DNA from 3 places in the Paenibacillus sp. P3E genome. Region 3 is predicted to be linked to each of the others. Evidence: riboswitches for the same ligand, from Rfam matches in the RefSeq annotation. Region 3 holds a riboswitch; each other region holds the start of a gene.
What was found. A riboswitch is a leader RNA that binds a small molecule or an ion and turns the genes downstream of it on or off. The one in region 3 is predicted to bind thiamine pyrophosphate.
Positions count from the first base shown of each region.

Region 1 (7,272 bases), on a different contig from region 3:
AAACCCACATCGGTCAGGGTTACTGCTCCAGGATCTCCGCCATCGCTTTTGACCATGGTTTTCAGCATAGCTTCATAGAGTGGGATCGAGGAGTATCCGGCATTTTTGCCTGCCAGGTCCTTTGGGCTCTTGATCCCGCTGTCAGCCGGAACCATCAGATGATTAAGCGGATGTCTGACGATCGCAGCTACGGACTTCACCGGAATCTGCTCACCCCGAGCCATCAGCACCTGCGGCTGGTAACTTAGGGCCAGGTCAACTTTACCTGCGGCTACGAGCTTCAGGGCATCATTGCTGTCAGCGGGCATTTGGATATCCACAGTAAGCCCTTCGTCGGCAAAATAGCCGTTCTGCTGGGCGGCGTACAGGAAGGAGTGGACTGCATTCGGGTACCAGTCGAGCATAATCGTCAGCTTGTGGGGCTGCCCGCCTTGATCCGCTGATGCAGAGCTGGCTGGAGACTTATCATTGCTGTTCCCACAGCCTGTCGCAGCAAGTCCCAGACACAGAAGCAGCAATAAGGGGAGCAAAGGGAGTTTCCTTTTTCTAAAGGGAGGTTCAGAAGGGATCAGTTTCATCGATGAATGCCTCTTTTCTGCAAAATAATTTTTTCGAGCAGCACAATAAATAGAAATAAAACGATACCGAGTGCAGATAAAAGAAATACTGCGGCGAACATTTCCGCACTTTGCAGATTGCCCGCCATCCGCCGGCTGAAATAGCCGAGCCCCCGGCTACCGCCCAGCCATTCCCCAATCGTCGCGCCAATGACGCAGTAGACCATAGAGAGCTTAAGACCAGAGAACAAAGAGGGCAGTGCAGGCGGAATCTGGGTCTTTAGCAGAATTTGCCAGCGGGTCGCACCAAGTGTGAGCAGCAGTTCTTTGTACATAGCACCGCTTTTGCGCAGACCGTCAAAGGTCCCTACTACCACCGGGAAAAAGGCAGTAAGGAAAACCACCGCAACCTTGCTCCATAGGGTATAGCCAAACCACATAATAAAAATGGGTGACAGCGCGATCAGCGGAATGGTCTGACTGATCACCAGCAAAGGGTATAACGCCTTTTCGAGCGGAGTAAACATGTGCATTCCCGTACCCAGCAGCATGCCGCAGGCTGCTGACAGAACAAAGCCGAGCAAAACCTCCTGAAGTGTAGCGGGTAAATGCTCTCCGAAGAGCAGTTCTTTCTGCTCCATAAGTGCCGTCCATATAGCTGTTGGAGCCGGGAGAATGAATGCTGGAACAAGCTTCAGCCATGCAGCGAACTCCCAGCCGGCTAGGGTGACCAGTACCAGCAAGGCAAAGGGGCCATAATCGCGCAGAAAGGTTCTGCTAATAGATACTCTCATGCAGCCTCCGCTCCAAATTCTCCCGCAAAGTAATAAACTTCGGTTCATAGTTCATCCGGTAGTGTCTGGGCCGCGGGATATCCACCGAGAATTCCTGTACACCGCCGCTGCCTCCAGACATCAAGTAAATCCGGTCACTGAGCAGCAGCGCTTCCTCCAGATCGTGGGTGATGAACAGAACCGTTTGCTTAAGACTGCTCCACAATTCCAGGAGCCAGCGGTGCAGTTCACGCTTGGTTATGGCATCCAGTGCTCCAAAAGGCTCATCGAGCAGCATCAGCTCATTTCCAGCGGCAAGGGTACGGAGCATAGCGATCCGCTGACGCATCCCCCCGGACAGCTCCTGCGGGTAGAGCCGCTCTGTACCTTCAAGGCCAAACCGTTCGAGCATCTCACGGATATTCTTTACAGCAACTGCCTTGCTGCCTTTTCGCTTCAGCTCCCAAGGCAGCAGGCAGTTGTCCATCACGGTTCTCCAGGGCAACAGCAGATCCTGCTGCGGCATATAGGCGACCTGGCCCAGGCGCGACGATGGATCGTCAGAGATCATACCGTGAACTTTGAGTTCGCCACCTGTATGCCGAAGCAGACCGGCGATGATTTTGAACAGGGTGCTTTTTCCGCAGCCGCTGGCACCGACAATGGAAATGAATTCGCCCCGGCGGACGTTCATCGAGAGCCTACTGAATACGGGCATCTGCGGTGAAGTGCTGAAAGCATAGGACAGGTTAGTGATAGAGATCATACTCGTATGTATTAAGCCTCCTTTCATTGGCACGCATCTGCTTCCGGGACTTAGGAAGCACAATAAAGACCCATCCGTCTCCAGGGGAGGCAAATGGGTCTGAAAGGTTCAGGCAGTAGGCGTGAAGCGGCACTGCTGATCGTTTCTGTTCCACTTCCCTCCGCTGGTATGATCCAGATCAGGTTCCAAGGGTCCGAAGCTTAAGGCTTCGTCTCAGTCATTAGACTCCCCTAGTGAAATAGCAGGTCAATATTATATTCGCAACTGCTAACTAATATAGCATATTCCAGAATGTTGTCAAAAGAAAGTGTACTCAGGACCGCTGCAGTCCAGTTACGAATAGGGTTAGAATCCCTTCCAGGATATCCTTTTTGCCCGACCCGTGAAGCTTCTGCTGATAGAGATAGAGATCAGGGCTGAGGACCGCGATCAGAGAAGTTGCGGCAAAATGCGGATCAATAGCAATCAGCTTGCCGTCATCAGCAACCCTCCGCAGACGCTCGGCCATAACTGCATTCAGCCGCTGGAAAATCGGATGTTCAAACTGGGTAAGCTGTTTCTTACCCGTGAACTCAGACTTGATCATCTGCAGCAGCTCGGCATGCTGGTCTATGAAATCCACCACTTGTTCAATACTGCTCCGCAGTTCCTCAATGGAGCTGTCTGTTTCTAAAGTGGTTTGGAGCTCCTGCTCCAAACGGGTAAGAAAACGCTCTGAGCTGGTGGAGAGCAGGGCAGAGCAAATTTCACCTTTGTCCGTGAATCTGCGGTAGAGCGAGCCCTGGCCGATTCCTGCCTGCTTGGCAATGCCGTACATACTGACTCCTTCCAGACCGTTCTCAGTAAAAAGCGCTCGGGCGGCCTCAAGAATACGCTGGACATAAGGGTCCTGATTATTCCGGAAGGAGGATGGATTTGATGGTGGTATTGGGTTTGAGGATGGGTTGCTGCCTTGTTCTCTCGGGTTCATGACAGGCTCCTTTCAGAAATACAGTATATATTTACAGGAAATATGTGAACTCCATTGACATAGCGGACAATTGTCCGTAGACTGAAAAATGTAAATACGGACAGTTGTCCGTTTAGAGATATATTATATCGATTAAGCTGCGCTGAGGTCAATAAGTCCACCTGCGCGCAGTTCAATTCAGGAGGAGACAGAGAATGGAGCAATCGCTGAAACCGGAGGCCGATTTTCGCCTGTCAAGCATTCTGGTTCCGCTGCTGGCCATCATTGCCGGTGTATTCATGGTGGTGCTCGACAGTACGGCTATGAATGTGGCTTTATCAACGCTGGTTAAGGATTTTAATACGGATCTAAATACACTGCAATGGATTGTGACCGGGTACATGCTGGCCCAGGCTTCGGTGATCCCGTTGTCCGGCTGGCTGTCTGACCGCTTTGGGGCCAAGACTGTTTTTCTGACTGCAGTTATCGTATTCACTATGGGTTCAATTCTCTGTGCAACACCAAGCCGTGCAGAATGGCTGATTGCGTTCCGTGTCCTGCAGGGTCTGGGCGGAGGTTGTGTGCTTCCTGTCGGGATGGCATATGTGTACAAACTGGCACCCAAGAGCAAGGTAGGCGTAGTCATGGGGATCATGGGTATTCCGGTGCTGTTCGCTCCGGCTATCGGTCCCGTGCTGTCCGGCTGGCTGGTGGAGTATCATTCCTGGCGCTGGATCTTCCTCATTAATATTCCCATCGGGATCATTTGTCTTCTGATTGGTTCCCGCAAGCTGCCTCAATCGGAACGCAGCCAGGTGCCGGGGATGGATAAGCTTGGGATCATTCTTGGGCCCCTTGCCTTTGCTTCTCTGTCTTACGGGGTGAGCCAGGGAGCGGACAGCTGGACTTCGGACAAAACACTGATCGGTTTATCCCTCGGTGCTGTGGCCTTAATCGCTTTTGTCATTGCTGAGTTTCGTTCGGAGACACCGCTCCTGGAACTGCGTATTCTGCGCTCGGTCGATTTCAGCACAGGGATTGTTGTACAATGGATTGCACAGTTCGGCTTGTACGGTGCGCTGTTCCTGCTCCCGCAGTTTCTTCAGCAGGCCCGCGGCTTCGGAGCATTTGATACGGGTCTTACCCTGCTGCCCCAGGCGATTGCCTCTGGCCTTATGATGCCCATTGCCGGGATTTTGTTCGACAAGATCGGAGTTCGCTGGCTGGTGGTCTGCGGACTCAGCCTGGTTTCGGGTGCGTTGTACCAGTATTCTCATGTGGATCTTACCACGCAGAGCAGGGACCTGATTCTGCCGCTGATCATGTGCGGTGCAGGCATGGGAATGATGGTGATGCCAATGAATACACATCTGCTCAACAAGGCGCCAAGTCATTTGGTTAACCGGGTCACTTCCTTGACCAATTCCATGCAGCAGGTAATCAATTCTCTGGCTGTTTCCACACTGGTAACCATCCTGACCTCAAGAGCGGCTGCGCGCGGGGCGGAAATGCAAGAGGCTGCCGCTGCAGCCGGCAAGAGCGCGGCAGAAGCTTCACCCGAAGCCTTGAAGCTGGCTACACAAACCGTTCTTGCCAAAGGGTTTGATGATACCTTTCACATTATGATTTTCGTTGCTCTGGGCGGTGCTATGCTGGGCTTACTTCTGCGGAGAGGGCGCAGAGGCGGGGAAGACGGCTCCAAGTCAAAGGTTCAGCCTGAAATGATGCATAGTTAGTTTCTGTAAATGCAGTCAAATAACATATGGGTTAGTGCAAATATCTCCGTTCAGCATTCAGGTGCTGCGGGGATTTTTTTATTGTTGAGGCTCTATAAGGACTGCGAAGCTGTTTCCACTTTTTGTACCTGACTTCTCTGGGGAATTTAACATGTTTTGGGGTATGCTATTCCAATACCAGCAGCCTTAAGAGAAGGAAAATAGCGGTTCAAACGCTTACATCATAATTCCGATGTTTATTATCGGAAAAACTATTGACTCCGCTGATGTGACGGTGTTACTATTCAACTTGCCGGTGAACAGCCGGTACATACAGAGAATGAGACGAGAGGGGTTATCGATTTATGAAAAAACTTAGTTTGACTATTCTATTGCTGCTTACAGTGGTACTGCTAGCAGCTTGCGGCAATAATAACAATAATGCCGGAGGCAAAAATTCAGCAGCCGAGTCTTCGGCAGCACCTACTGAAGGAGCTGCAGCACCTGCGGAACAAAACAGCCTGGAGGCCATCAAAGCCAGCGGTAAGCTGCGTATTGGGACCGAGGGTACCTATGCACCATTTACCTTCCATGATTCTTCCGGTAAGCTAACCGGTTTTGACGTTGAGATCGCTGAAGAGGTGGCCAAACGGCTGGGAGTAAAAGCGGAATTCTTCGAAACCCAGTGGGACGGCATTTTTGCCGGGATGGACGCGAAGCGCTTTGATGTTATCTTTAATGAAGTTTCCATTACCGACGAACGCAAGGTGAAGTACGATTTCTCGGACCCTTATATTGTCTCCAAAGCTGTGCTGATCGTTGGCGAGAAGAATGAAGATATCAAGACCTTCGCTGATCTGAAAGGCAAGAAAGCCGGCCAGTCTATGACCAGTAATCTGTCCGATATCGCCCGTAAGAACGGAGCGGAAATCGTGGCAACCGACGGTTTTAATCAAGCCATTGATCTGCTGACCTCAGGGCGCATTGATGCAACCGTGAATGACGGCCTGTCCTATCTGGATCTGAAGAAGCAGAAGCCGGATGTGAAAATCAAGGTTGTTGACGAAATTGCAGAGGGCTCTCAGAGTGCGGCTGTCTTCCTGAAAGGCAACGATGAACTGGTAGCCGCTGTGAACGAAGCTCTGGCAGCTATGAAGAGTGACGGTTCATACCTGAAGATTTCCGAGAAGTATTTTGGCGCTGACGTTTCCAAATAATAACGGGTAGACGAGGGCGGCCGAGGCCGCCCATAGTCTAGAGAAGGATGTCTGATCTATGGATGACCGCAAAATACAAATTTTCCTTGATTCGATGCTGCCCCTGCTCAAAGCCGGGGTGGCTTTTACCATTCCGCTGGCTGTCGTTTCATTTATCTTGGGGCTTCTGCTGGCTGTATTGACCGCACTGATCCGCCTTTCGCCATGGACCTTGCCGAAGCTGATCGCCCGCTTTTACGTTTGGATAATCCGGGGCACACCTCTCCTGGTGCAACTGTTTATTATTTTTTACGGCTTGCCGGCGGTAGGCATCATACTTGATCCTTTTATTGCTGCTACGATAGGATTCACGCTCAGCGTGGGCGCTTATTCCTCCGAGATTGTGCGGGCCGCGATTCTGTCTATACATAAAGGCCAATGGGAAGCAGCATTCTCTGTCGGAATGACACGGGGACAGGCGCTGCGCAGAGTCATTCTCCCTCAGGCAGCGCGTGTTTCGGTTCCACCGTTGTCCAATTCTTTTATCAGCCTCGTTAAGGACACTTCGCTTGCAGCGACAATCACTTATGTTGAGATTTTCAAAACAGCACAGCAGATTACGGCAACCACCTATGAACCGCTGCTGTTATACTGTGAAGCGGCTCTGTTTTATCTGCTGTTTTGTTCCGTGCTATCCGTTCTGCAAAATCACCTGGAGAAGCGGCTCGACCGTTACTCGGCGAGATAAGGAGGAGTACCCGTGATTGAAATTCGTGACTTGCACAAATCGTTCGGCCCCCTCCAAGTGCTGAAGGGTGTAGACCTCACCGTTGAACATGGCAAAGTACTCGTTATAATAGGCCCTTCCGGATCTGGGAAAACAACCCTGCTGCGCTGCTTCAATCTGCTGGAACAGCCTGACCAGGGAAGCCTGGCACTGGCTGATCTGAAGTTGAATTTCACAGCCGGCGGCAAAATCCCGCAGCGTTCGATACTTGCGCTCCGCCAGCGGACCGGAATGGTCTTTCAGTCCTATAATTTGTTCCCGCATATGACCGCATTGGGAAATGTGATGGAGGGTCAGGTTACCGTCCAGAAACGCCCGAAGGAGGAAGCCCGCAAGCGCGGCATCGAGCTGCTCGCCAAGGTTGGCCTTGCGGACAAGGTGGATGCTTACCCGCATCAATTATCGGGCGGACAGCAGCAGCGTGTCGCCATTGCGCGGGCGATGGCCGTGGAGCCTGAAGTACTGCTGTTCGATGAGCCCACCTCGGCTCTCGATCCTGAGCTGGTAGGCGAGGTATTGAAGGTAATCA
Region 1 is NZ_LVWH01000170.1:2,777-10,048, reverse strand. It holds gene A3842_RS16995 (ABC transporter substrate-binding protein) at 1-578, opposite strand, end outside; gene A3842_RS16990 (ABC transporter permease) at 575-1,351, opposite strand; gene A3842_RS16985 (ABC transporter ATP-binding protein) at 1,335-2,123, opposite strand; TPP riboswitch at 2,235-2,338, opposite strand; gene A3842_RS16980 (TetR/AcrR family transcriptional regulator) at 2,410-3,066, opposite strand; gene A3842_RS16975 (DHA2 family efflux MFS transporter permease subunit) at 3,261-4,781, shown strand; gene A3842_RS16970 (amino acid ABC transporter substrate-binding protein) at 5,126-5,977, shown strand; gene A3842_RS16965 (amino acid ABC transporter permease) at 6,036-6,704, shown strand; gene A3842_RS16960 (amino acid ABC transporter ATP-binding protein) at 6,717-7,272, shown strand, end outside.
Region 1: another riboswitch for thiamine pyrophosphate. It lies ahead of A3842_RS16985 (ABC transporter ATP-binding protein); the one in region 3 lies ahead of A3842_RS13345 (ABC transporter substrate-binding protein).

Region 2 (7,272 bases), on a different contig from region 3:
AGATGCTTGAGGAAATCGGCAGTCTGGATGCGGTGGAATCGTACGTCAGCGGCAAGCTGGAGCGCCGGGAGAAGATCATGGGCTTCGGGCACCGGGTCTACAAAAATGGCGATCCACGCGCCAAACACCTGATGAAGATGTCCCGTGAGCTGGGGATGATGAAGAATGATACTACACTCTATGATATGTCTGTCAAAGTCGAGGAGCTGATTACTTCGCGCAAGGGCTTGAAGCCTAACGTTGATTTTTATTCGGCTTCGGTCTATACACAGCTGGGCATTGAGCGGGAGCTGTTCACACCGATTTTTGCGATCAGCCGTGTTTCGGGTTGGACTGCGCATATTCTGGAGCAGTATGAGGACAACCGCATCATTCGCCCGCGTGCGGAATACACAGGAATGTCCGAACAAAAATACGTTCCGGTGGACGAGAGATAAAGCAGCCCTTGCGGGCCGCTGCACCCCTTTAGTAGAATGAACTATAAACCAAACTCAAAGCCTATGCTTCCGGAAAGACTTTTGAACAAAAATCATTCAAGGAAGTCTAGGCTCACAAAACAAAATTTTTAGGAGGAATACCCACTAATGTTGAAACTGGAAAAATACGATCTGCCGACAGAAGGCGAACAAATTACAATCGAAGATGGCAAGCTGCTCGTTCCGGATCATCCGATCATCCCGTTCATTGAGGGTGACGGTACAGGCCGCGACATTTGGAAAGCCTCCAAACGGGTACTGGATGCCGCAGTAGCCAAAGCATACGGCGGTAAGAAACAGATTGCCTGGTACGAAGTATTTGCCGGCGAGAAGGCCTTCAATACATATGGTGAATGGCTGCCGAATGATACGCTTGAAGCAATTCGCGAGTACATTGTAGCAATCAAAGGACCTCTGACTACTCCAATCGGTGGAGGCATCCGTTCCCTGAATGTAGCACTGAGACAGGAATTAGATCTGTATGTCTGCCTGCGTCCAGTGCGTTATTTCGATGGAGTGCCTTCACCTGTGAAGCATCCTGAGCTAGTGGACATGGTGATTTTCCGTGAGAACACAGAGGATATTTATGCCGGAATCGAGTATCAGGAAGGTTCCGCTGAAGTGAAGAAGGTTATAGAATTCCTGCAAAACGAGATGGGTGTGAACAAAATCCGCTTCCCGGAAACATCCGGAATCGGCATTAAACCGGTATCCATGGAAGGCTCGAAGCGTCTGGTGCGCTCCGCTGTTGAATATGCAATCAAGCATGGCCGCAAGAGTGTGACACTAGTACACAAAGGCAATATTATGAAGTTTACCGAAGGCGCATTTAAGAACTGGGGGTATGAGGTAGCCGAGCAGGAATTCGGCGATCATGTCTTCACCTGGAATCAATATGATGCCATCAAGGAGCAGAGCGGTGAGGCTGCAGCTAATGCTGCTCAGAAGGAAGCAGAAGCAGCGGGCAAAATCATCATCAAGGATGCCATTGCGGATATTGCCCTGCAGCAGGTATTGACCCGTCCAACCGATTTCGATGTGATTGCAACGCTCAACCTGAACGGCGATTACCTATCCGACGCACTGGCTGCGCAAATCGGCGGCATCGGCATCGCTCCCGGAGCGAATATCAACTATATTACGGGTCACGCTATTTTTGAAGCTACCCATGGTACTGCACCTAAGTATGCGGATAAGGACGTGGTCAATCCGGGTTCAGTGATTCTGTCCGGCGTCATGCTGCTGGAGCACCTGGGCTGGCAGGAAGCGGCTGATCTGATCTACAATGGCATGAGCACGGCCATTAACAATAAGACCGTAACCTATGATTTCGCCCGTCAGATGGAAGGCGCAACAGAGCTGAAATGCTCGGCATTTGCTGACGAGATCATTAATCACCTGTAGTCCCTGAAATCAATTGCATATGCTTACGAAGTGAGTTTGTACGAAGGAATTCAATACGGTATTCCTAACAAACGCTTAGGAGGATCACTCGTGGCTATCAAACGTCATAAAATTACAGTTGTGGGCGCCGGTTTTACCGGTGCCACCACGGCGCTGATGCTTGCCCAGAGGGAGCTTGGTAATGTGGTGCTTCTGGATATTCCCCAGCTTGAGAACCAGACCAAGGGGAAGGCGCTGGACATGCAGGAAGCCGGTCCGGTGCAGAAGTATGACGCCCAGATCACAGGAACTTCCAGCTACGGCGATGCTGCCGATTCAGATATCGTCATCATTACGGCGGGAGTTGCCCGCAAACCGGGGATGAGCCGCGATGACCTTGTGAATACGAACGCGGGCATCGTAAAATCAGTCTGTGAGAATGTGAAGCGAGTAGCTCCGGAATCCATAGTAATTATCCTGAGTAATCCGGTGGATGCCATGACTTACGTTGCTTATAATACCCTAGGCTTTCCTAAGCATCGTGTAATCGGTCAATCCGGTGTGCTGGACACCGCGCGGTACTGCACCTTTATTGCTCAAGAGCTTAATGTTTCGGTAGAGGATGTACGCGGCTTTGTGATGGGTGGCCATGGGGATGATATGGTTCCGCTGATCCGTTACTCCAGTGCCGGCGGCATTCCGATTGATAAGCTGATTCCTGCCCAGCGGATTGCCGATATTGTAGAGCGTACCCGTGCCGGTGGCGGCGAAATTGTCAGCCTGCTGGGTAATGGAAGTGCCTACTACGCTCCTGCAGCATCTCTGGTGCAAATGACTGAAGCGATCCTGAAGGATAAGAAGCGGATTATTCCCGTCATTGCCCTGCTGGAAGGGGAATATGGTTATGACGGACTGTTCATGGGTATCCCGGCGCTGCTTGGTGCGGAAGGTATTGAGAAGATCTACGAGCTGGAGCTGACCGCGGAAGAAAAAGCGGCTCTGGATAAATCAGCAGATTCTGTACGTGCGGTTACTTCAGTGGTTAAGGTATGATTCCCAGCGGTCACAAGCCCTCATTTCTTGAATGGAAATGAGGGTTTTCTTTTCATGGACGGCGGGGTTGGGTATAATAAGAATGTAACTTATATCACAGCGAAAAGTGAGGAGGTTAAACAATGGATCGGATTTTCTTTTTCTTACATATGATCGGGACATTGGCGGTCGGCTTTTATCTGGTGCTTCCGTTTATTCTGAGCGGCACAGGTAAGCTGTCAGCTGCAGCCAAAGAAGGGACGCTTAGCGCCATTGGCGGATTGAACCGGTTTGCCCAGTATGGTCTGGTCATTCAGCTGCTGACTGGCGGATACATGATCTCTAAGGGGGATTACACCGTAGCCTGGATGGTTGTCGTGGTTGTACTCCTGCTGGCAATGTTTGCCCTGGGCGGTATTATGGGCAAGCCGCTGCGTCTGGCCACAGCCGGCATGCGTGAGAACCGTGATGTGTCAGACCAAACCGCGAAGCTTCGTACCATGAGCCTGCTGCTGATGGTTGTGCTGATCGTAATGGTATTCTTCATGGTGTATAGACACATTATCTAGGTAAGGATGATTATTCACCAAACCGTCAAGCCTGCCCCTGATTCGAGGGGGCGGGCTTTTACTGCCTTCCAGCCTGATTACCTTATAGCAGGTCCTCTGACAAAAACACATTGCTTTTCTCAAATTCCGCTTGTATTCCGGGTGGGAGCAGGGCCTGAAGCTCATGACGGGTACACCATTTATAGTCTGCATGCTCTTCGGAGAGCACCACTGTATGCTCATCGGTCCGGCACCAGTAGGTGATGATGACGAGTTGCCTGCCCGGATCGGTCAGAAAGGACACTGCATACAATAGCCTTTCCACCGTGACCGTGAGTCCGGTTTCCTCCTTAATCTCCCGCTCGAGTGCAGCCTCCAGGCCTTCTCCGAATTCCATTTTTCCGCCGGGACATTCCCAGCTGCCTGCTCCTATCGCATCTGCAGCTGCCCGCTGTACGAGCAGGATTCTGCCTTGATGCAGAATGACTCCTTTGACCGCAACGATGATGCTCCGTGTATTTCTGGTCATATAACTTATGCGCCTCCTAATCCTATGGGTTAATCGGTCCGAATCCCATCTCGGATCTATACTTCACTAAATTATATCGGCCCTTTACGTCAAAAACGACTTAATTTCTTGTTTGGACAGCCGGGAAGTGTGGTAAGTAACTTAACGTAAAGCGATTGTATAATTGATGATGCAGAAGCCATCCTAATACGATGTGGTTACTTCAACAAAAGGTACACAGCGAAAGGAGAATGGATCATGCCAGAAAATATGCAGACTACCAAAACCTTGCCTCCCCAGGTGCAGGACCGTCAGCCCGGTATCGAGAGCGAGATGAATCCGCGCCCTGAATTTGAAACGTCCAGCTACAAAGCGGCAGGCAAACTGCTGGGTAAGGCGGCGCTCATTACGGGAGGCGACAGCGGCATTGGACGGGCGGTTGCCGTTCATTTTGCCAAAGAAGGTGCGGATGTGGTCATTTCCTATCTGAATGAGCATTCTGATGCCGAAGAGACCAAACGCCAAGTAGAGCAGGAGGGACGGAAGTGTATTCTGATTGCCGGTGACATCGGCGTAGAAGCGTTCTGCCAGAATCTGATCAACCGGGCGGTAGAGGGGCTCGGTAAGCTGGACATCCTGATTAACAATGCGGCCGAGCAGCATCCGCAGGACAAGATCGAGGATATTACCTCTGAGCAGCTGGAGCGGACGTTCCGTACGAATATTTTCTCCATGTTCTATTTGACCAAGGCAGCTATGCCGCATCTGAAAAAAGGCTCCACGATCATCAACACGACGTCGATCACCGCCTACCGCGGCAGTCCGCAGCTGCTGGACTATTCGTCCACCAAAGGCGCGATTCTCAGCTTCACCCGCTCGTTGTCGATGAATCTGGCGGAAAAGGGCATCCGTGTGAATGCTGTTGCTCCGGGTCCGATCTGGACACCGCTGATTCCATCCACATTTGATGCCAAAAAGGTCAGCGAGTTCGGCGGCACACAGCCCATGCAGCGTCCGGGACAACCGGAAGAGCTGGCACCAGCCTACGTCTATCTGGCCTCGGATGATTCATCCTATGTTAGCGGCCAGGTAATGCATGTCAACGGCGGGGAAATTGTCAACGGCTAGAAGTTGCTGTACGGTCAAGTAGGTTTCTGGAAAATATAACAGTTCAAGAGCAGGCCCATGCGGTCTGCTCTTTTTTATGTACCATATAAGATGAAGCTTTGGGTAAAAGGGATAGCTTTTCCGAGGATTAATATGTTAATATGAACCACGTCAGCAATTGAATACTGCAATTGTCCCTAGGGGTGCCGCAAGGCTGAGACGAACGTGACGTTCGGACCCTTTGAACCTGATCTGGTTAAAACCAGCGTAGGAAAGCGGAGAATGAATGAACTGCAGCGGGGTTGTATTTCTTATACCCGTATTCCTGTACAAATTTATGACTGCCTCCTATCGTGGGGGCGGTTTTTTTGTGTTGCGCGTTTTGCTGCAATAGTGTGAAGCAGGAGGTGAAGAAGTGGCGGAAATTCATTTAATATCGGACGGGAAGCTTGAGCTTGGGCGTTTCGTCAGCCTGGCGGCTGCTGTGCATCCGCTCGTGGACTTTATTCATCTGCGGGAAAAGCACCGGTCTGCCCTGGAGCTGCTGAGCATGGCAGAGCAACTGCTGCTTGCAGGAATCCCCGCATCCAGACTGGTCATCAATGACCGGCTGGATGTTGCGCTGGCCGCTGGTGCAGGCGCTGTCCAGCTAGCCTGGCACAGCTTGCCGCCTGCAGCAGTCCGTGCAGCCGCTCCCGGCCTCCGGCTGGGCAGGTCGGTGCACTCCGCGGCAGAAGCAGCGGAAGCAGGCAGGCAGGGGGCGGACTTCTGCCTGTTCGGCCATATTTACCCTACTGGCTGCAAGCCCGGACAGCGGGGGCGCGGTTTGGCGCTCCTGGAGGAAGCGGTGCGCAGCACCCGTATTCCACTGATTGCTATCGGCGGGGTGGAGCCTGGAAATGCAGGTCAAGTGATCCGTCACGGTGCTGCCGGGATTGCGGTCATGTCCGGCATTTGCGGAGCGGATGACCCCGTATCTGCTGCCCGTGCTTACCGGTTGGCGGTCCAGAAGGCGTAGGACCTGTGGTGTATTGTGACTCCAGTAAATCCGTGAATGGTACCACGCCAAGGAGGTGAGAGCGCATGAATCTGATCATTAATGGCAAGCCCGGAGTGGTTGCGGAAGAATGCCGGACCGTTGCCGATCTGTTAAGCCGGCCCGAATGGAGCTTTCGGCTTGTGATCGTGGAACGAAATGGTGAGATTGTCAGCAAGGAGCATTACGGGTCGGAGATATTATGTGAAGGCGACAGGCTGGAGCTGGTACATTTTGTAGGCGGGGGCTGAAGCCATGAGGCTATCATTAAATATTTGAATTTTTTTTACGCTAAAAATTGTCCTTCTATTTTTTACTGAAACGGATACCGTCTTAAAAATGACGGTGAAGCCGTTTCCCTTGTCGAATTTCATCCCAGGAGGCGAGTTCATGTTAGATCCATTGGTGATTGGCGGCATTACGTTATCGAGCCGGCTGTTCATCGGTACCGGCAAATACAGCCGCAATACACTGATTCCCGAGGTGGTTTCAGCTTCAGGCTCACAGGTAATCACGGTAGCTCTGCGCCGTGTAGATCCGGAGAGCCAGGACAATATTATCAGCCATATTCCTTCCCATATGACTCTGCTTCCAAATACTTCGGGTGCGCGCACTGCTGAGGAGGCTGTGCGGATCGCCAGACTGGCCAGAGCCGCAGGCCTTGGCAATTGGGTCAAGATTGAGGTAATCAATGATCAGAAATATCTGCTTCCAGACAACCTGGAGACTATCCGGGCCACAGAAATACTGGCCGCCGAAGGCTTCGTAGTGCTGCCCTATATGAGCCCGGACCTTTCAGCCGCGCTGCGGATGCAAGCAGCGGGGGCCGCCGCCATCATGCCGCTCGGCTCCCCCATCGGCTCGAACCGCGGCTTGCGTACCACAGAGCTGCTGCGCATTCTCATCTCTGAGGTGGATCTACCGGTGATTGTCGACGCCGGCATCGGCCGCCCGTCCGAAGCGGCAGAAGCGATGGAGCTTGGCGCATCCGCTGTGCTGCTCAATACGGCAATCGCTACCGCCCGTGATCCGCTGCTGATGGCTGCGGCCTTCCGTGAGGCGGTAGCTGCAGGCCGCAAGGCCTATTTGGCAGGACTCGGTCCAGTGGAAGAGACGGCTGTAGCGTCTTCGCCATTGACCGGATTTCTGAAGTGACTCACAGGCTAACGGAAATGGGGGAGT
Region 2 is NZ_LVWH01000179.1:29,590-36,861, forward strand. It holds gene citZ (citrate synthase) at 1-437, shown strand, start outside; gene icd (NADP-dependent isocitrate dehydrogenase) at 585-1,880, shown strand; gene mdh (malate dehydrogenase) at 1,971-2,912, shown strand; gene A3842_RS19865 (hypothetical protein) at 3,035-3,460, shown strand; gene A3842_RS19870 (NUDIX hydrolase) at 3,543-3,968, opposite strand; gene A3842_RS19875 (SDR family oxidoreductase) at 4,206-5,075, shown strand; TPP riboswitch at 5,244-5,345, shown strand; gene A3842_RS19880 (thiamine phosphate synthase) at 5,470-6,072, shown strand; gene thiS (sulfur carrier protein ThiS) at 6,138-6,341, shown strand; gene A3842_RS19890 (thiazole synthase) at 6,481-7,245, shown strand.
Region 2: another riboswitch for thiamine pyrophosphate. It lies ahead of A3842_RS19880 (thiamine phosphate synthase); the one in region 3 lies ahead of A3842_RS13345 (ABC transporter substrate-binding protein).

Region 3 (7,272 bases):
GGGCAAAAAATTAACAAACCGCTTGATCCCCTTTGGCAGCAGCCTTGAGCTGGTCTCAATGGCCGATATGCGCGCAGCCCGGTCAAGAAAAGAATGAAATCCGGTCTGCCTGGCAATCTCAAACAGCTCGTAGGGTTTAAAAGATGCGCTCCCCGGAAGCGGCCGCAGCAAGAGCTCAAAGCCCACAATCACCTCATTGAAATCCACAATAGGCTGCATATGGCTGCAGAAATTGTGATTGGCAATGATGGCAATCAGATTCTCACTGGTAAATCTGACCTTCAGCTGCTCCAGCGTAAGCCACCGCTCCACCAACATCCGGGCAGTCCGGCCGTTAAGGCTTACCGACAATTCTAGACCCAACTCCTGCTGAAGCTGGTCCAGCCGTTCCAGAAGCCGCAAGAGTTCCTCACGGGATCCATATGTAATCTTACCTGCGTCTTGTACGCCTTCAACCGCGTAACCCTCAGCCTTTACAGCGGTAACGAGGGGAAGTGTGCATGGCCTGAATTTCAAATCCCCTTCGTCTTCCACCGGTTCAATTGGAGAACAGTCGATGCAGCTCATGGAATCCCCTCCACCCCTCATGATGTCGATACTGCTTATAAGGCAAAGTATAACATGATTTCCCATAGGCCAGCCATGGCTCCTGAGACAAAATCCCCCTCAGTTTTTCGAGTAAGATATACGTGGACGCATACCTTGGACGACCCGCGAACAGAACTCTGTTCGGGTTGCTGTTGAACTGGAGGCAGGAGCTTTGAGGCTTGAGGCTTGAGGCTTGAACAATGTCAGTTTGTACACCTAATTCAAGCATAATCCTCCCATACGGCCGTTTTCAGTAGAATTAGTTTTACTTTTTCCCACATAGGGTACTCTATATGCCGAATGAGTCGGATTAGTGAGCTTTTTTCCACTAAAAATGATAGTCCCCTCATCAGGTGTTTCCAATTTCAAACTATATAGTGGAGAGATCTTGAATGGGGCTTACAAGTTCTACAACCCACCTGAAAACGCAAAGCAGCGATTCCCCAATAACGGCAGAATCGCTGGTTTACGTTCTTCTTTTTCAAGTATCAACAAATAACTTTCCTACTTGCCGGAGACCGCCACCGAGCCTTCCCAGACACCATGTTGCTGGTCCTTGCCCATATACTCTATCCGTGTCGGCTTCAGCTCCAGGATCACATAGTCGGGGTCATCCGGACCCTTGAACCATTTCTCCAGCTCTTTGTTCCATACTTTGGACCGCAGGCCCTCATCCTTGGTGACGGCAACGGTGGCTTCAATTTCAAGCACATCTTTGCCGCCGCCCTGTTCATATCCAAGCAGCAGAAAAGCATTCGGATTATCCTCAAGCTCCTCTACCTTATGCGTTTGGCGGTTGGTAGCCAAATAAATGTGAAGCCCGTCATGAAATACCGCCATATAACGCACCTTAGGCTTGTTGCCGGCTTCTATCGTACCGAAGGATCCGAACTTGTTGTCATCCAGCACCTTGATGATCGTCTGCTCCAGCTCTCTGTTATCCATTGACGAAACAGCTCCTTTCTATTCATGTGAATATAAGTTTATATATCCACGTCCGCAGTTTGGATTTATGATAAAACCGTTGCTTATAGTAGTGTACCCGTTCAGAGGGTATTGAATCCCGCGTCCAGCCATAAACTCATTACAGAAGGAGCTTCCTACTTGAAAAAATTGATCTGGATCGGCTGCCTCTCCTACTTTGTCATTGGACTGGCCCACGTGGTTATGGGCTCGATTCTTCCCGTTCTGCTGCAGCATTATGACCGCAATTACAGCGCTGGCGGCGAGCTGATCTTCAGTCAATTCGCCGGATTCCTGGCCGGCGTGCTAATCTCGCCGCTGCTGAACCGCCGCTTCGGCAAACGGGGTGGTCTGCTGATCGCCACCGGTCTGCTGGTATGTGCGGAAACCGCCTATGCTTTTCTCCCGCCATGGGGCTGGATGTATGTCATCGCCGTGGCCGCAGGCTTTGGCTTCGGCATGATTGAAGCCGTCATCGGCACCATCATTATAGCAGCTGTCACGGAGGGAACTGCAGTGGCCATGAGCCGGCTGGAGGTGCTGTTCGGCGTAGGCGCGCTCGTGATGCCGCTGGCTGCAAGCCCGCTCATTGCAGCCGGCTCCTGGAGGCTGGCCTTCCTGATCGTCGCGGCCTCTGCACTGATCTCTCTGCTGTTCTGGGCCAAGGGCGGATTCGGCCGCCTCCAGAGCGTACTCGACGAACGCCCCCCTCGCAGAGAACGGGGCGCTAAGCGCCTGCGTTCAAGAAAGCTTCCCTATAAAGACAGGCAGTGGATACTGCTCAGCCTGTTCATAGTTTTCTTCTTTCTCTACGTCGGTACGGAGATGAGCCTCGTCAACTTCATGCCGGCGATCTTCATAACCAAACTCGGCATGAGTGACGCTTCGGCGGCCCTAACGGTCACCTTCTTCTGGCTGGCGATGTCTGCGGGACGGCTGTACGCCGGGGTTCTGGCTGAGCGGATCTCCTATCGGAGATATGTGCTGGCCAGTTGCTTCGCCACTGTACTGCTGCTGGCGATCTTCCCGTTCGCCTCGCAGCGCGTTGCCGCTTTTGCTGTACTGGCGCTGCTCGGTCTATGCATGTCAGGCATCTTCTCCATAGCGCTCGTCTTCTCCAGCAAGCTGCTGCCAGGAGCCGAGGAATCCACTCCCAGCATTATGATCGCTTCCGGCGGGATCGGCGGCGCGGTGCTGCCGCTTGCCACCGGCTGGTCCATGGATCATCTGCAGATCGCCCAGACCTCTGGACTGCTGGCCGCTTGTGCCGCTGTGCTGTTCCTGCTTAGCGTGGCAGCCTGGAAAATAGGGTAATATAATTCGTGTAATTATCCTTCGTGCAAGGGTGGGACCTATTCATGCCTGAACTTATCCCTATTGCTTCTGAACCAACACTTCATACCGCCCTGCTGCAGTTCATCTTCCCCTTCTCTATCAAGGACGGTGAAGATATGAAGCTGATCGAACATCTGACACAAGAAGGATTCACCCGGTTTTTTCTTGACAACAAAGAACTGGAGGACGCTTATTACGGCGAAGGCTACTCTGTTTCCCATGAAAAGATGGAGCGGAGCTACCTCCCGTTTGCCGCCCATGTGCTATTCCCCCGCGAGAAGGACAAGGATTCCTTCCGCCGCTTTTCCCGGGCCAATCATTTGCCCTGCAGGATGGATATGCCCGGACAGTCGGTTTATTTTCAAGTGCTCTCGACGGATGTATTCGTCTGCCCTTTTGAACTCGGTTTCCTGACGATCAGAGTCAGCATCGGGGAGAAGCATCTCCCCTTCAGCACCGTCCTTGAGTTCGCCGACCGTTTCCGGACACTGGAGGATGTATCTTTTCGGGACAAACTAACCTCCATCCACTGTCATGACCGTTCCTTTGATCAGGTGGAGGATTTTGTGTTCAGGAATGTAGTGGGCGGACTGGAGCCTTTTCTCGACCCTTCGGAAATCAATGGCGCCTATTTTGAAACTTTGCCGTTCTTTGTGGATGAGAGAATGCTGGTTCAGGCTTTTTACGGCTTTGACCGGCAGGAGGACAAGGAAAATGAGATTAGCATGGAATTGCTGTACCGAGCTTCCCAGCTGGATGGTATGACCCTGGGAGGCAAGCCATACATCAGTGCCAGCGATCCTGGGTATATTCGGGACTATTGCGGGGAGCACTGTTATAGCCGCTGGGGGCCGGACACCTATTACATGACGAATGAGCAGACGTTCTGCTGCCTGAGCCTGGCTGAATCCGGGGTAGCCACCCAGCTCATTAATCAGATGTATGGAGAATATTATTACGGGCTGCTGCTGAGCATATTTCATAAAATCGTTCTGCTGAAGCTGGCCAACATCCACTCCCGGCTGCGCATTAACCATGATGTGGATGAAATTGAGAACCTGATCTTTATGATCAACAAGTTCTCGGCCAAATTTTATTTTCTGGAGCTCATTTCGCAGTCCCAGGGCCGGGAGATTTTTTTCCAGCTGCGCAAGGTCTACGGGAATGATGCCCTGTTCGATGAGGTCAAAATGACCTTGAATGACCTGTTTCAATACCAGGAGAAATTCCAGGCCAAACGGCGGGACACGCTGCTGATGATCCTGACGGTGTTCACAGTGGTGAGCGGTATTTATGGCATGAATCAGGTGATCGAGGACCTTAAAGGTAAGATTGACTGGAGCAAGATGCTGGAGTATTCCCCATTTGAATATCTGGCGCTGTTCGTTGCATTTACGGGGATCGCTGTCAGTATCGGCCTGAGCCTGAAGCAGCTGTGGAACGGAATCCGCAGCCGCCGCAGAAAAAGAAAAAGAGTTCAGGGATATGACTGACAAACCTATAAAAAAGAGAACCCGCTGATCTACAGCAGGTTCTCGAGTTCCCGGCAGGCTTCCGCATACGCAGAGACAAGCTTAGGCACCAGCAGCGCCTTCAGCCAGACAATATAATTAATAAATAGAAGCGGGCTGTCCAGCGCCACACTTTGCGCCAGATACCGTAAATGATATAGTGAATCCTGCATGGTTCTTGCCATTCCGGAAGGGCCGAATCTTTGCCGCAACTCGGGCTGGCGTTCATACTGACGCAAAGTGACTTCTTCAGCCAACTGTTCCGCTAGCACCTTCAGCCGTTCTCCGGCATTTTGCTGATCAGTGAGCATAGGGTCACTCCTTTTTCGAAACATAATTGTAAAGTATTAATCTTATTATATAACATATGGTAAGTCTACCCAGCGTGCCTGGCAGTGCCTGAGCGGATTGCTGGAATCCGGGGCCACTACTGGACAACCCCGAAGGGGACCGCTATAATACAGCGTAAGAACACAGCAACACCCATAACTTCATAGTACCAGGGGGGCTGGAATTGGCCGGCTGAGAGTGTATCCCACACAGATACTGACCCTTATACCTGATCTGGATAATGCCAGCGTAGGAATCACCACCCGCATTCAGTCATTTTGGCTAAGCGGCCACCTAACGCAATTGCTGGCGTCCCGATCTTCGGGGCGCTTTTTTTGGTATGGACATCATCAGAGTTCGGAAGACTGGGTTAGCTGGAAGGAGAGAAGAATAGAAATGGGAGTCAAAAAAGCACTAATGCTCTGCATCAGCTGCATGCTGGTCATCGTCATGGCCGGGTGCGGCAGTAATACTGCGAATTCCGGCGGGAATAGCGCCGCTCCAGCCGGGGACAGCACCGCCGCGCCGGAAGCAACCGCAGCAGGAACGGACGCGCCTAAGGAACTGACTAAGATCAAGGTCGCGCTGGACTGGACGCCGAATACGAACCATACCGGCCTCTATGCAGCCAAAGAGCTGGGATATTACAAGGAGGAAGGCCTGGATGTAGAAATTGTACAGCCGGGTGCGGCGGGAGCCGACACGATGGTCACCTCAGGCGAAGCCGCTTTTGGCATCAGTGCCCAGGAGGCGCTCACTCTGGCCCGTCTGCAGGATGTGCCGCTCGTCTCCATCGCCGCCATCATCCAGCATAATACCTCAGGGTTTGCCGCCCCGAAGGACCGCAATATCAAGACACCAAAGGATTTCGAAGGCAAAACCTACGGCGGCTGGGGTTCCCCGGCTGAAGAAGCTGCCATGAAGGCGATCATGGACCCTGAAGGCGGCGATGTTAAAAAGGTGAAGCTGGTCAATATCGGCGAAGCTGATTTCTTCACCGCCGTGAAACGTGACATCGATTTTGCCTGGATATTCTACGCCTGGACCGGTATTGAAGCCGAGCTGCGCGGTGAACCGCTGGACATGCTGTATTTGAAGGATTACGCGCCTCAACTGGATTACTACACCCCGGTGCTGACCACGAGCGAGAAGGAAATCGCTGAGCATCCAGAGCTGGTGAAGGCGTTCCTTGCAGCTACCTCCAAAGGTTATCAATATGCGATCGACAAGCCGGAAGAAGCTGCCGCCATCCTCTCGAAGGCTGTGCCGGATCTGGACCCCAAGCTCGTCCTGGCCAGCCAGAAATGGCTCAGCCCGAAATATAAGGACGATGCCTCCAGATGGGGAGAGCAGAAAGCCGAGGTCTGGAAGAATTACGCCGACTGGATGTACGGTCTGAAGCTGCTGGACAAACCACTGGATACCGCTTCAGCGTTCACGAATGAATATCTGCCGGAGAGCAAGTAATCTTACACTGCAAGTTTTACAATACCCAACCTGAAAGGATCTGATTGATATGGCAAACACCCTGCTCAGCGTTCAAGTCATTCCTAAAACTCCGAATAACGAGGATTCTATTCCTTATGTAGATAAGGCCATTGAGGTCATTCAGCAATCCGGCGTGAAGCACCAGGTGAATCCGCTCGAAACCACGATGGAGGGCGAACTCAGCGATTTGCTTGAGGTGGTACGCCAAATGCATGAAGCGCTGATCGCAGCGGGTAGCCCCAGCGTCATCTCACAAATCAAGATCGCCCATAACCCCAGCGGAATCAGCATGGATAAACTGACGGAAAAATACCGGCCGTGAGATCGTACTGGAACCAAATCTGGCCGCCCCTTGTGGCGGTCATCTTTTTTCTGGGCGTATGGCAATTGGCGGTTTCCGTACTTCATGTCCCTTCCTGGATGCTGCCAAGCCCCGGCGATATCGCCCGCGAATCCCGGGGTAATGCTTCCGGCATTTGGGCACATACGGCTGCTACGCTGCGGCTGACCCTAATCGGCTTCCCGATTGGTACAGGTGTGGGCCTGATTGTAGCTCTATTGCTGCATTTGGTGCCTTGGCTGAAAAGAGCGCTGTATCCGCTGCTGATTCTCAGCCAGAATGTACCCTCCATCGCCCTCGGGCCGCTGCTGATTATCTGGTTCGGGTTCGGACTGCTGCCCAAAATCGTACTCATCACACTCGTCTGCTTCTTCCCGGTTGCCGTTGCCGCCATGGGCGGGCTGGCCCAAAGCGACCGGATCATGATGAACTATATGAAAATGGCTGGGGCCAGCAAGTGGCAGATCTTCTCAAAGCTAGAGCTGCCCGGTTCTCTGCCAGCCCTGTTCTCCGGCCTTAAGATCTCCGCAACCTATGCAGTAATGGGCGCTGTGGTTGCCGAGTGGATCGGCGCAGACAAGGGCATTGGCTATTACATGCTGCTGCAGAAGGCCTCCTACCGCACAGACCGGATGTTCGTTGCCATCGTAATTATTGTTCTTCTTAGTCTGGTGCTGTTTGCCCTGATCGCACTTCTGGAGAAGTGGCTGGTTCGCT
Region 3 is NZ_LVWH01000160.1:1,773-9,044, reverse strand. It holds gene A3842_RS13370 (EAL domain-containing protein) at 1-567, opposite strand, end outside; gene A3842_RS13365 (pyridoxamine 5'-phosphate oxidase family protein) at 1,093-1,533, opposite strand; gene A3842_RS13360 (MFS transporter) at 1,693-2,865, shown strand; gene A3842_RS13355 (hypothetical protein) at 2,910-4,379, shown strand; gene A3842_RS13350 (hypothetical protein) at 4,409-4,708, opposite strand; TPP riboswitch at 4,889-5,000, shown strand; gene A3842_RS13345 (ABC transporter substrate-binding protein) at 5,124-6,194, shown strand; gene A3842_RS13340 (thiamine-binding protein) at 6,244-6,537, shown strand; gene A3842_RS13335 (ABC transporter permease) at 6,534-7,272, shown strand, end outside.